DNA from 3 places in the Pseudomonas sp. MM211 genome. Region 2 is predicted to be linked to each of the others. Evidence: riboswitches for the same ligand, from Rfam matches in the RefSeq annotation. Region 2 holds a riboswitch; each other region holds the start of a gene.
What was found. Region 2 has a riboswitch for cobalamin ahead of K5Q02_RS04770 (CbtB domain-containing protein). Riboswitches for the same ligand answer to the same signal wherever they lie in the genome.
Positions count from the first base shown of each region.

Region 1 (3,791 bases), 140 kb from region 2:
GAATGGCGATAGATCTCCTGACCATCGCGGATGTAATCGGTCATCGGGTGAAACTCCAGGTATCGGGAAGCGAGGCCAGCAGCTCGCTGGCTTCGTCGAGTGTCAGGTGGCGGGCCAGTGGCTCGCCGAAATTCGTGCTGTCCGCCTGGCGGGCGAACAGGTCGTAGCGGCCCTCGGCTACCGCCAGCAGGGTCACCGGCGCAGGGTGAGCGGCGGCGCAGGAGCGGCTGCAGCCGCTGAGATGAATACCCGCCAGCCGGCTGCGGGTCTTCAGCATCTCGGCCAGGCGGCGGGCATCGGCCTTGGTATCGGCCAGGCCTTTGGCACAACCGCTCGAGCCGGTACAGGCGATCACCCGTGTCAGCGGCGCATCGGCGTCGACCAACAGGCCGAGCCCCTCCAGCGCCTGGAGGGCTGCCTGTGCATCGGCCTCGGTAACATTGGGCAGCAACACGCTCTGCCAGGGCGTCATGCGCAGGCTGCCATCGCCCAGACGCCTAGCCAGAGCGGCGAGCCCAAGCAGCTGTTCGGCGTCGAGGCGGCCCAATGGAGGGACGCCGCCGACATACACGCGGCCAGGCTGGCGCTGGCCGCCGATACCGATATGGGCCTGGGACTCCGCCGGGCTGCGTCGCCAGTCATCCGCGCCCAGCAGCACGTCACCCAGGCGCTCCTTCAGGCGCTGCAGCAGCTCGGCGGCCGGGTGGCTGACCAGCAGGTGGCGCATGCGTGTCTGCTCGGGCGTGGCCAGTTCAAGAAACAGGTCGAGCAGCGCCAGCAGCAGCTCATCGGCATGGGCCTCGGGCACCACGGCCAGCGCGGGCACATCGCCAGGCGCTTGTGGCGGGCAACCGGCGAGACCGAACGCATAGCCGATGTGGCCCTCCAGCGGCAGGGCGCTGAGCCAGATATCGTGAGGGTGTTCGAGCATGGCCAGGCGTTCGCCGCCATCGAGCAGCAGGGCGAACTTGGCCGACAGCGCGTGCAGGCGCGGAGTGTTCTCCAGGGTCGTCAGCAGGCGTGCGGCCAGTGGCGACACGTCGACCAGCGCCGCCGGGTCGAGGCCAGCCGCAGGGCTGACCATCAGGTTGCGCACATCGTCGGCAGCGGGTGAGCGCGGGCCGAGGCCGGCGGCCAGCAGCTCGCCGATCAATGCGTCTTCACTGCCGGCGTGGATGCCGCGAATCTGCAGGTTGGCGCGGTTGGTGGCTTCGATCACGCCGCCTGCATGGCGTTGTGCGGCCTGGGCTATGCGCTCGGCTCCGGTGGCATCGAGGCGCCCGCAGGCCAGCTTGATCCGGCAGATGCCGCCATCCTTCGCCTGCACGATACGCAGCAACCCCGGACAGGCCGAGGGGCGAACAGCAGGGGATGGAATGCAAAAAGCCTGTTTCAACGGATCACCGGGGTCGGGTCACATGGGCATCCGTTCGAGGATAGGCCAGAGAAGGACGAGCTTCTATCACCGGAACACCCCGCCCGGTGTGGGCACATGCGACTGAATCCGTCGGCAGGTCTCCTGGCTCGCAGGTCATGGCGCGTGACCGGCCTTCCCGGTTTCCCAGTGGCGATTGGCACATGCGCTCGCTGCTACAGTTGCGGGGGCAGCCACGGCTGAAAACCTGCTCAATATCTGCTGCGCGTCGGCCCTGCTGCGTTAGAAAGCGACTCGAAATGCTCATTTACAGTCGTAAACTCCGCTTTCTCGCCCCTTTCTGCCTTGCATGGCTCTAGCTCGCTAGATATTGAACACGTTTTATATCGTGTTCCCTCTTAGGCCCGCGCCTACGTACCACGTAGCCGACGGACACCGACAGAGGCGCTATTATGCCCGCTTTGCCCGCCCGGATGAAAAGCCGCGTCGTCGGATACGAAGCAGAGCGAAGATCACTTTCGTTTTGGCATGAGAATGCAAAGGCTATTTTTGCCCCGTAGACGTAGGGTGAACGACGCTTGCCTACGCGGCCCGATCCGTCCACCGCCCCAGCGTTGCAAAGGTGGACAAGAGCGTTGACTGCGCGTCCCGATCCACCCTACAGAAAGCACGCTGGTGCCTTCATGGCTAATGAGTACGGGTAGTTCTGACAATTGAGGAAAGACGCATGACACCCTGGCTGACCGTCGTGGGCATTGGTGAAGACGGCTATGCAGGCCTCGGCAAGGCGGCGCGGCATGCGTTGCTGGCCGCCGAGCAGGTGTTCGGTAGCGAGCGCCAACTGGCACTGTTGCCGCACTGCATCCGCGCCACGCGCCTGCACTGGCCGAAGCCGTTTTCCCTGGCGCCGGTGCTGGAGCGCCGCGGCACGCCGGTTTGCGTGCTGGCCAGCGGTGACCCGATGTTCTTCGGCGTTGGCGCCAGCCTGGCCCGCGAGCTGCCGAGCGATGAGCTGCATATTCTGCCGGCGCCTTCCTCCTGCTCGCTGGCGGCGGCTCGCCTTGGCTGGCCACTGCAGAGCACAGCCCTGGTCTCGCTGGTCGGCCGCCCGTTGGCAGCGCTCAATGCGCAGGTTCATCCCGGCGTACGCCTGCTGGTGCTGAGCAACGATGGCGAGAGCCCGGCGGCCATTGCCGCATTGCTGCGCGAGCGTGGTTTCGGCCCCAGTCGGTTGAGCGTATTCGAACACCTAGGCGGTGAGCGCGAGCGGCGTATCGATGGCCTGGCTGATGGCTGGTCGCTGGCTCGATCTGCTGATCTGAACCTGGTGGCGATCGACTGCGTGGCCGGTGATGACGCCAGGCGCCTGCCGCTCACGCCGGGCCTGCCGGACGATGCCTATCGCCATGACGGACAACTGACCAAGCGCGATGTGCGCGCCATCACCCTGGCGCGTCTGGCGCCGCTGCCCGGCGAACTGCTGTGGGACGTGGGAGCTGGTTGCGGCTCCATCGGCATCGAATGGCTGCGCGCACATCCCGCTTGCCGGGCCATCGCCATCGAGGCTGACGAAGGCCGTCAGGAGCACATCGCCCACAACCGCGATGCCCTTGGCGTGCCGGGCCTGCAACTGGTGGCCGGGCGGGCACCCGAGGCGCTGGCCGGGCTGGCGGCGCCAGACGCCATCTTCATCGGTGGCGGGGTGACCGCGCCCGGCGTGCTGGAAAGTTGCTGGCGCGCGCTCAAGCCCGGTGGTCGGCTGGTGGCCAACGCCGTGACCCTGCAGAGCGAGGCGGCGTTGATCGCCTTTCGTGGCGACCAGGGCGGCGAGCTGACCCGTATCGAAGTGGCCCAGGCGCGCCCGCTTGGCAGTTTCGACACCTGGCGCGCCGCGTTGCCGATCACCCTGCTGCAGGTCAGCAAGCCGTTATGAGCCGCATCCTGCTACTGGGCGGGATCGGCGAAGCGCTGAACCTCGCCCGACGCCTCGGCCCCGCGCATGTCTACAGCCTGGCCGGGTTGGGCAAGGTGCCGGAAGACCTGGCTTGTCAGGTGCGCGTCGGTGGCTTTGGTGGTGCCGAGGGGCTGGCTGAGTTTATCCACAAGCAGGGCATCGATCTGCTGGTCGACGCCACCCATCCCTATGCCGCGCAGATCAGCTACAACGCCGCCCGCGCCGCGCGACAGGCCGGGATCGCCTGCTGGGCGCTGCGTCGTCCGGGCTGGCAGGCCTCGCCCGAGGATGACTGGCGCGAGGTGTTCGACTGGCCGAGCCTGATCGCCGCACTCGACGACTTTCAGCGCCCGCTGTTCACCCTCGGCCGCGAGCCACTGGAGCATCTGCACGAGATTCCCGCCCACCAGCACTGGACGGTGCGCTGCCTGCAGAGCCAGCCTGCCACGCCCCGTGCCGAAG
Region 1 covers NZ_CP081942.1:928,043-931,833, reverse strand. The annotation lists gene K5Q02_RS04160 (precorrin-8X methylmutase) at 1-44, opposite strand, end outside; gene cobG (precorrin-3B synthase) at 41-1,396, opposite strand; cobalamin riboswitch at 1,493-1,830, opposite strand; gene cbiE (precorrin-6y C5,15-methyltransferase (decarboxylating) subunit CbiE) at 2,103-3,308, shown strand; gene K5Q02_RS04145 (cobalt-precorrin-6A reductase) at 3,305-3,791, shown strand, end outside.
Region 1: it holds a riboswitch for cobalamin, as region 2 does, so the genes downstream of both, cobG (precorrin-3B synthase) here and K5Q02_RS04770 (CbtB domain-containing protein) in region 2, are expected to answer to the same signal.

Region 2 (3,791 bases):
GATGCCGTGTTTACCCACGACGTCCTTCAGCGCGGCCAGCAGGCGGGCTTCATCGGCTTCCGGTAGTTCCACGTGGAACGAGTCGAACTCGTCGTGATCGTGGTCTTCGTCTTCATTGTCGTGGTGAGTCTTGCGACCCTCGATGTGCAGCTCTGTCTCGCTGTTCAGGCCCAGCAGCACATTGAGCGGCAGCGAACCGCCACGGGCTTCGACCACCTTGACCGCTGGCGGCAGCTCTTCGCCGACTTCGGCGCGCACCGCAGCCAGGGTCTCGGCATCGAGCAGATCGGCCTTGTTGAGGATCACCAGATCGGCGCTCGCCAGTTGGTCGGCGAACAGCTCGTGCAGGGGCGACTCGTGATCGAGGTTGGGATCGAGCTTGCGCTGGGCGTCGACCTGATCGGGGAAGGCTGCGAAGGTGCCGGCAGCCACTGCCGGGCTGTCGACCACGGTAATCACCGCATCGACGGTGCAGGCGTTGCGGATTTCCGGCCAGTTGAATGCCTGGACCAGAGGCTTGGGCAGGGCCAGGCCGCTGGTTTCGATCAGAATGTGGTCGAGGTCGCCGCGACGCTCCACCAACTCACGCATCACTGGGAAGAACTCTTCCTGCACGGTGCAGCACAGGCAACCGTTGGCCAGTTCGAAGACGCGGCCGTTGGCTTCTTCCTCGGTGCAGCCGATGGAGCATTGCTTGAGGATCTCACCGTCGATACCCAGCTCGCCGAACTCGTTGACGATCACCGCAATACGGCGGCCTTCGGCGTTTTCCAGCATGTGCCGCAGCAAGGTGGTCTTACCGGCACCGAGAAAGCCAGTGACGATGGTGACGGGAAGTTTGGCGAGCGTTTTCATGGAGGCCCCTGGCGTCTGGAGAAACGGCGAGCGGGCAATGAGATGGCAGGCGCCAGCCGGGGCTGTCGCACAAACACCACCGGATCACCCCGCCCGGTTGTCGAAAGCATTATCGAGGCAGGTCTCCTGGCTCACAGGTCATGGCGCGTAGCCGGCCTTCCCGGTTTCCCAGTGGCGGTTGGCGATGCGCTCGCTGCTTACAGTTGCGGGGGCAGCCACGGCTTGCCGTGTTCCCTCTTAGCTCCACACGAGTGGAGAACCTCGAAAGACGCAAGGCTACGCAGAGCCTGCGACACGGTCAATCACGGGGTGACCTGTAACATGTTGACGCACTTGGCGCTTCGTGGTGTTCTTGCGCGGTTGTTTCAGGTGTCTCACGCCGCCGTGCGTGAGGTGAAACGGGAAGCCGGTTCGAGTCCGGCGCTGCCCCCGCAACGGTAAGCGAATGTCAGGATCGTTTTGGCCACTGTGCGAAAGCATGGGAAGGCCGATCCTTATCACTGCCCAGTGATCGTCGTGAGCCCGGAGACCGGCCTGAATCCTTTGTTTGGCAACCCGCGGTGGGCGGGCACGCGCCGATAGCTGCCCGCTCTGCGGGCAGGCTCGCTGCGTCCCTGCTGTGCCGTTCACCTCATAGTGAAGGTTCACGACCATGTCCAGCAGCGTCATTTCGCACTCCAGCGCACCCGCACTTACCCTGTCACAGCGCATTCTGCTCGCCGTCGGCAGCTGCGTTCTTGGCGCCGTGCTGATCTTCTTCGCCGGCTTCTCCCACGTCGAAGCCTTGCATAACGCCGCCCACGATACACGGCATAGCGCCGCGTTTCCGTGCCACTGAGGACGCCACGATGATCAAGCGCATCGCCCAGACTGCCGGCTTCGCCGGCCTGCTCGCCGCCATCGTGCTGACCTTGTTGCAGAGCCTGTGGGTAACCCCGCTTATCCTGCATGCCGAGACGTTCGAAGTCGCCGAACCCGCGGCCACTCTCGAACACAGTCATGACACCTCCAGCGCCGCTCACGATCATGACGCCGCTGGCGGTCACAGCCATGACGGTGAAGCATGGGCACCGGAAGATGGCTGGCAACGGCTGTTATCCACAGGCTTGAGCAATCTGGTGGTGGGCGTGGGCTTCGCACTGATGCTCGCTGGCCTGTTCACCCTGCGCGCGCCCGAGAAAACCTGGCAGGGCCTGCTCTGGGGGCTGGCCGGTTTCGCCACCTTCGTGCTCGCGCCCTCGAGCGGCTTGCCGCCGGAGCTGCCGGGTACCGCCGCGGCCGAGCTGCTACTGCGCCAGTACTGGTGGATCGGCACCGCTGCTTCGACCGCTGCAGGCCTGGCGCTGCTGGCATTTGGCGGCAACTGGATGCTGCGCATACTGGGCCTGGTGATTCTGGCGCTGCCCCATGTGATTGGCGCACCGCAGCCTGAGGTGCATGAAAGCCTGGCACCCGAAGCGCTGGAGCACGAATTCATCCTTGCCTCGCTGCTCACCAACGCTGCGTTCTGGGCTGCCCTGGGGCTGGCTGCCGCCTGGTTCCATGGCCGCACTCGACACGCAGAATGAACGAGCGCCCTACCCTCGTCGCCGGCCTGGGTTGCCGGCGCGGGTGTTCGCTTAGCGAGCTGCTGGCCTTGCTCGACGATACGCTGGCCGAGCATGGCTCGAGCACTGCCGAGCTGACAGCCCTGGCCAGCAGCGACCACAAGGCTGACGAGCCCGGTTTGCTGCAGTTGGCCGAGCATCTGGGCCTGCCCATCAGCTTCCTGCCCGCCGATGCGCTGGCGAGTTACCATGAGCGCCTGAGCCAGACCTCGGCTATCGCCCTGCACGTTACCGGCAGCCCGAGCGTTGCAGAAGCCAGCGCGTTGGCCCTGGCCGAACGCCTCGGTGGTCGAACCGCACGCCTGTGGATAACCAAGCGCAAGAGCGCCAACGCCACACTGGCTGTCGCAGACATCGAACCTTAGAAACGCCGCTACTGTAGGTGCGTCGACCTCGGCGCGAAAAATTGCAGCCGCGCCGCAAACCGGCGTCGTTCAAGCCATTCGCCGCGGGGTCGCGGCTCCTACAGCAGCAGGCCTCCACCATTTACCGCTTGCAGCCCAGGAATCCCATGACCGTCTATTTCATCGGCGCCGGCCCCGGCGACCCCGAGCTGATCACCGTGAAGGGCCAACGTCTGATTCGTTCCTGTCCGGTAATTCTCTACGCCGGTTCCCTGGTGCCCGAAGCGCTGCTCGAAGGCCATCAGGCCAGCCTGGTGGTGAACACCGCCGAACTGCATCTCGATGAAATCATCGCCCTGCTGCACGCCGCCCACGGGCGCGGCGAGGATGTGGCACGGGTGCATTCGGGTGATCCATCGCTGTACGGCGCCATTGGTGAGCAGATTCGTCATCTGCGCGCCCTGGGCATCCCTTTTGAGATCATCCCGGGGGTCACCGCGACGGCAGCCTGCGCCGCCCTGCTGGAAAGCGAACTGACGCTGCCGGATATTTCGCAAACACTGATCCTCACCCGCTACGCCAGCAAATCACCGATGCCCGAGGGCGAGCAGTTGCATGATCTGGCTCGGCACGGCGCGACCATGGCCATCCACCTGGGCGTGCAACACCTGGCGAAGATCGTCGGCGAGCTGCTGCCGCACTATGGCGCCAGTTGCCCGATCGCGGTGGTGCATCGCGCCAGCTGGCCGGATCAGGGCTGGGTGCTCGGCACCCTCGCCGATATCGAAGAGAAGGTCAGCGCCAAGGGCTTTCGTCGCACCGCGCTGATTCTGGTCGGCAGGGTGCTGGGCGCCGAGGACTTCGCCGATTCGGCGCTGTACCACGAGAGCCATCGCCACCTGTTCAGGGCAGGCGTTGCAGACGATACAGACTCTCGCTGACCTTGCCGTGATTGTCGGCAATGACGATCTGCGCGCCCCGCTGG
Region 2 covers NZ_CP081942.1:1,068,571-1,072,361, reverse strand. The annotation lists gene cobW (cobalamin biosynthesis protein CobW) at 1-855, opposite strand, end outside; cobalamin riboswitch at 955-1,134, opposite strand; cobalamin riboswitch at 1,206-1,407, shown strand; gene K5Q02_RS04770 (CbtB domain-containing protein) at 1,508-1,693, shown strand; gene K5Q02_RS04765 (CbtA family protein) at 1,704-2,423, shown strand; gene K5Q02_RS04760 (cobalamin biosynthesis protein) at 2,420-2,827, shown strand; gene cobM (precorrin-4 C(11)-methyltransferase) at 2,974-3,747, shown strand; gene K5Q02_RS04750 (hypothetical protein) at 3,710-3,791, opposite strand, start outside.

Region 3 (3,791 bases), 2.4 Mb from region 2:
CGGCGATGGCGCCAATGAAGGCGCCCATCGAAAGCGACAGCATGCCCGCGCCGAGCCCCAGCAGCGCCACCGAAACCGCACCGGTGGAGGCACCGGCGGAAATCCCCAGCAAATAAGGATCGGCCAGTGGATTGCGCAGCAGCGCCTGCAGCACCACCCCACACACCGACAGCCCGGCGCCGCAACAGGCGGCGACCAGGGCGCGGGTCAGGCGGTAGTTCCAGACGATTCCCTCGTCGATCGGGTCGAGCACGAAGCCCGCCCCGAACAGCTTGTTGGCCAGCACCTGAAAGACCACCGACAGCGGGATGCGGGTTTCACCCAGCGCCACACCTACGACTACCGCCACGGCCAGCAACAGCAGGCAGACGATGGTCAGCAGGAACAACCGGGAGCCGCGAGTAATCATTTCTGCAGATCGAACCCGTCAACGGCCTTGGCCAGGGTTTCGATGCCGGTGACCATGCGCAGCGAAGCCTGCATGCCATCAGCATCGAGAATCACGATGCGACCGTTCTTCACCGCATCCATGTGTTTGGCGACTGGATCATTACGCAGGAATTCGAGCTTCTTCTCCACATCGTCAGCCGGGAAGCGGCGGCGATCCATGCGCGCGAGCACCAGCACGGTCGGGTTGGCCTTGGCCAGGGTTTCCCAGCCGACCGTCGGCCACTCTTCGCTGGACTCGACCACGTTGCGCAGGCCCAGCGACTTCATCATGGTGTCGGCGACGCCTTTCTGGCCGGCCATGTAGGGATCGAGATCCAGATCGGCGCTGGAGAACCAGAACGCAGCGGAGATTTGCTTGGCCTGACGCTGCTCGGCGTTGGCGACCGCTTTGCCGAGCCTGTCCTGCAGACTGGCGACCAGCTTGTCGCCCTCAGCCTGCACATCGAAGATTTGCGCCAGTTGCTGCACGCTCTTGTACAGGCTGTCGATCTGGAAAGGCTGCAGGCGGGTACCGTCTGCACCGACCAGATTGTCCTTGCCCTCGCAGTCGGACGGCATGATGTAGGTGGGAATCTTCAGCTCGTGAAACTGCTCACGGGTGCCGACCACGCCCTGCTCGCCAACCATCCATTCGAACTGCACGGCCACCAGACCGGGGCGCTTGTTGATTACCGATTCGAAGCTCGGATCGTTATCGGCCAGCCGTTCGACCTTGGCGTTCTGTGCCTCGAACTCGGGCAGCACGTTGCTGAACCACAGCGAGGTGCCCACCAGGCGGTCGCCAAGCCCGAGGGAATAGAGAATTTCGGTACCGGCCTGGCCAATGGTTACGGCGCTCTTCGGCGCAGCGGCGAAGCTCAGCTCATGGCCGCAGTTCTCAAGGGTCAGGGGGTATTGAGTTGGGCTGGCGGCCAGCGCCATCGAAGACAGGCCAAGGGTGGCGGCCAGAACGGCAAAACGAGACACGGTCATGCGGGTGATCTCCCAATCAACAGATACGCATAAATGGCAGTGCGCAGGCTGGAGAACACATCACGCCAAGCGGCCATGGCCGCACCTGTCCCTGAGGAAGGTGATTACGGATGCCCCTCCCGGACACCCCGCCGGCTGGTTCGATTGCAGCGCCCGAGCAGGGCTGCACTGCAGCTGCTCAGACCTATGCCGGCAGGTCTCCTGACTGGTACGTCGTGGCAACGCTGCGGCCTTCCCGGATTCGAACCCAGTGACACGAATGCAACGATGCTCAGTACCTACAGTTGCGGGGGCAGTTCCGTTTGGCCAATAGAGGTGGCGACGGATTCCCTATTAATTCCTCGCGGAAACCGGCGGGCGGCATCTTAAACGATTAGGTCGCTCCCCTGCAGCGCTTCGCTGCAGTTTCTGCGCATTCATCCCAACAAGCCGGAAGCCAGTGCAGCACTTATACGGCTAATTTCGGCGACCATTATTGTTACAACATAACAATTTAGCAAGCCCAGCTCAGCACTCGTTTCAGCTTCTGATCTGGAAGATCCGAGGGCCGATCAAGGCCTGCGGGAAAAATCCAGATTCGGGCTTGAAATGAGAACCAAAATCAATAAGACTGGATATTGTTACCTTATAACGTATTTATTGGAACACTTATGAAACCTGGTATCCACCCTGAATATCGCCCCGTTCTATTCCACGACGTCTCGGCTGACGCCTACTGGCTGATCGGCTCCACGGTCAGCACCGACAAAACCCGCGAGCACAGCGACGGCAACACCTACCCCTACGTCACGCTCGATATCTCCAGCGCTTCGCACCCGATCTACACCGGCCAGCAGCGCCAGACTGCAAGCGAAGGCCGCGTGGCCGGCTTCAACAAGCGCTTCGCCGGTTTTGCAGGAGCCCGCTCATGAAAGTGCTCGCGTCGCTACGCACCGCCAAATTGCGCCACCGCGATTGTCAGATCGTCAAACGTCGTGGCCGCATCTACGTGATCTGCAAGACCGAGCCACGCTTCAAGTGCGTGCAAGGCCGGCCCAAACCGCAGCGCAAGAACAAGGGCTAAGTGCCTGTACCACCCTCTCGGCGCGGCGCAATGGCAGCCGTCTCTCCAGGCCCGCGGCGCGACAACCATTCGCCGCGGGGTAGCGGCTTGTATGTTCCAAGTTCCTACAAAAGCATGAAGATTCCGGCCTGTAGGAGCCCGCTTGCGGGCCATACGATGGTGGCCTTGCTGCTGAATCTGCGTTGGCCCGGTGATTCGCCCGCAAGCGGGCTCCTACAGTATTGGTGGTGTTTGCAAAATGGATGCTCGACCCCGTGAGGTGTGAGCGCCGCCCTCGGCGCGAATGCGATTGCGGTCATCCCGCGGCTGGCGCCGTGACGACCTGGCCATGCGATAAGCCCGGCCAACTCAACCTGCCACCTCCCCCAGCTCACGCAAATAGCTCCAGGGATAGATACCGCGGTCGTGGCCATCGTCGAACACCAGTTGCAGCCCATAGCCCTGAGGGTGGACTGCCGTGATGCGGACGCCAGCCGGTGCCAGGTCGATGTGCTGCGCCAGCCGGGCCGCCCGGCATTTCGAGCACGGGCACCCGGCGCGCAGGCGCCCGTGGGCAAGCACCTGTACCTGCCCTTGCCCCCACTCCACGGTCAATGTCGCTTGCGTGGCACTGTTACGTATTGCGACGGGTGCCTGGTTCATGGCTTTTGCAGGCGCAACTGGCCGATGGCGATACGCACCGCCTTGCGCACTTCCGGATCGCCATCGTGCTCGACAGCCAGCAATGCTGGCAGTGCCTGAGCGTCGCCCAGCTCGCCAAGCGCCAGCGCGGACTCCTTGCGCAGGTTGCTGATGGCGTGCCCGAGCAGTTCCACCAGCGCCTCACGGGCCGCGGCGAATCGCAGGCGGCCGAGCGAGCGCACGGCACGCAGTCGTACCTGCCAATAGCTGTCGCTCAGCGCCTCGAGCAGCGCAGGGCCGGCACCCGCCTGGCCAACTTTGCCAAGCGTGGTGGCTGCCTCTTCGCGCACCTGCCATTCGCGATCCTTGAGCGCCGTCTGCAAAGCCGGCAGCACGCTGTCGTCGCTGGCCAGACCCAGCGCACCGGTGGCGGCGCGGCGTACTTCGGTATCGGCATCGTCACTGGCCAGGCGCGCCAGTTGGGGCAGCGCATCGGCCTGTTTCAGCCAGCCGAGGATGCCTACCGCTTCACGGCGCACGAAGGCATCGCTGTCCAGCAGCGCGGCGATGGCAGTGGGTACGCTGTCGATCAGCCGCAACTCACGCAAAGCCCGCAAGGCACTGGCGCGGACGAACGGGTCGGCATGGGCAGCCCAGGGCAGCACCACGCGACCGGCATCGGCGG
Region 3 covers NZ_CP081942.1:3,439,098-3,442,888, reverse strand. The annotation lists gene K5Q02_RS15805 (FecCD family ABC transporter permease) at 1-409, opposite strand, end outside; gene K5Q02_RS15800 (ABC transporter substrate-binding protein) at 406-1,422, opposite strand; cobalamin riboswitch at 1,597-1,792, opposite strand; gene K5Q02_RS15795 (type B 50S ribosomal protein L31) at 2,073-2,333, shown strand; gene ykgO (type B 50S ribosomal protein L36) at 2,330-2,485, shown strand; gene K5Q02_RS15785 (DUF971 domain-containing protein) at 2,834-3,127, opposite strand; gene K5Q02_RS15780 (HEAT repeat domain-containing protein) at 3,124-3,791, opposite strand, start outside.
Region 3: it holds a riboswitch for cobalamin, as region 2 does, so the genes downstream of both, K5Q02_RS15800 (ABC transporter substrate-binding protein) here and K5Q02_RS04770 (CbtB domain-containing protein) in region 2, are expected to answer to the same signal.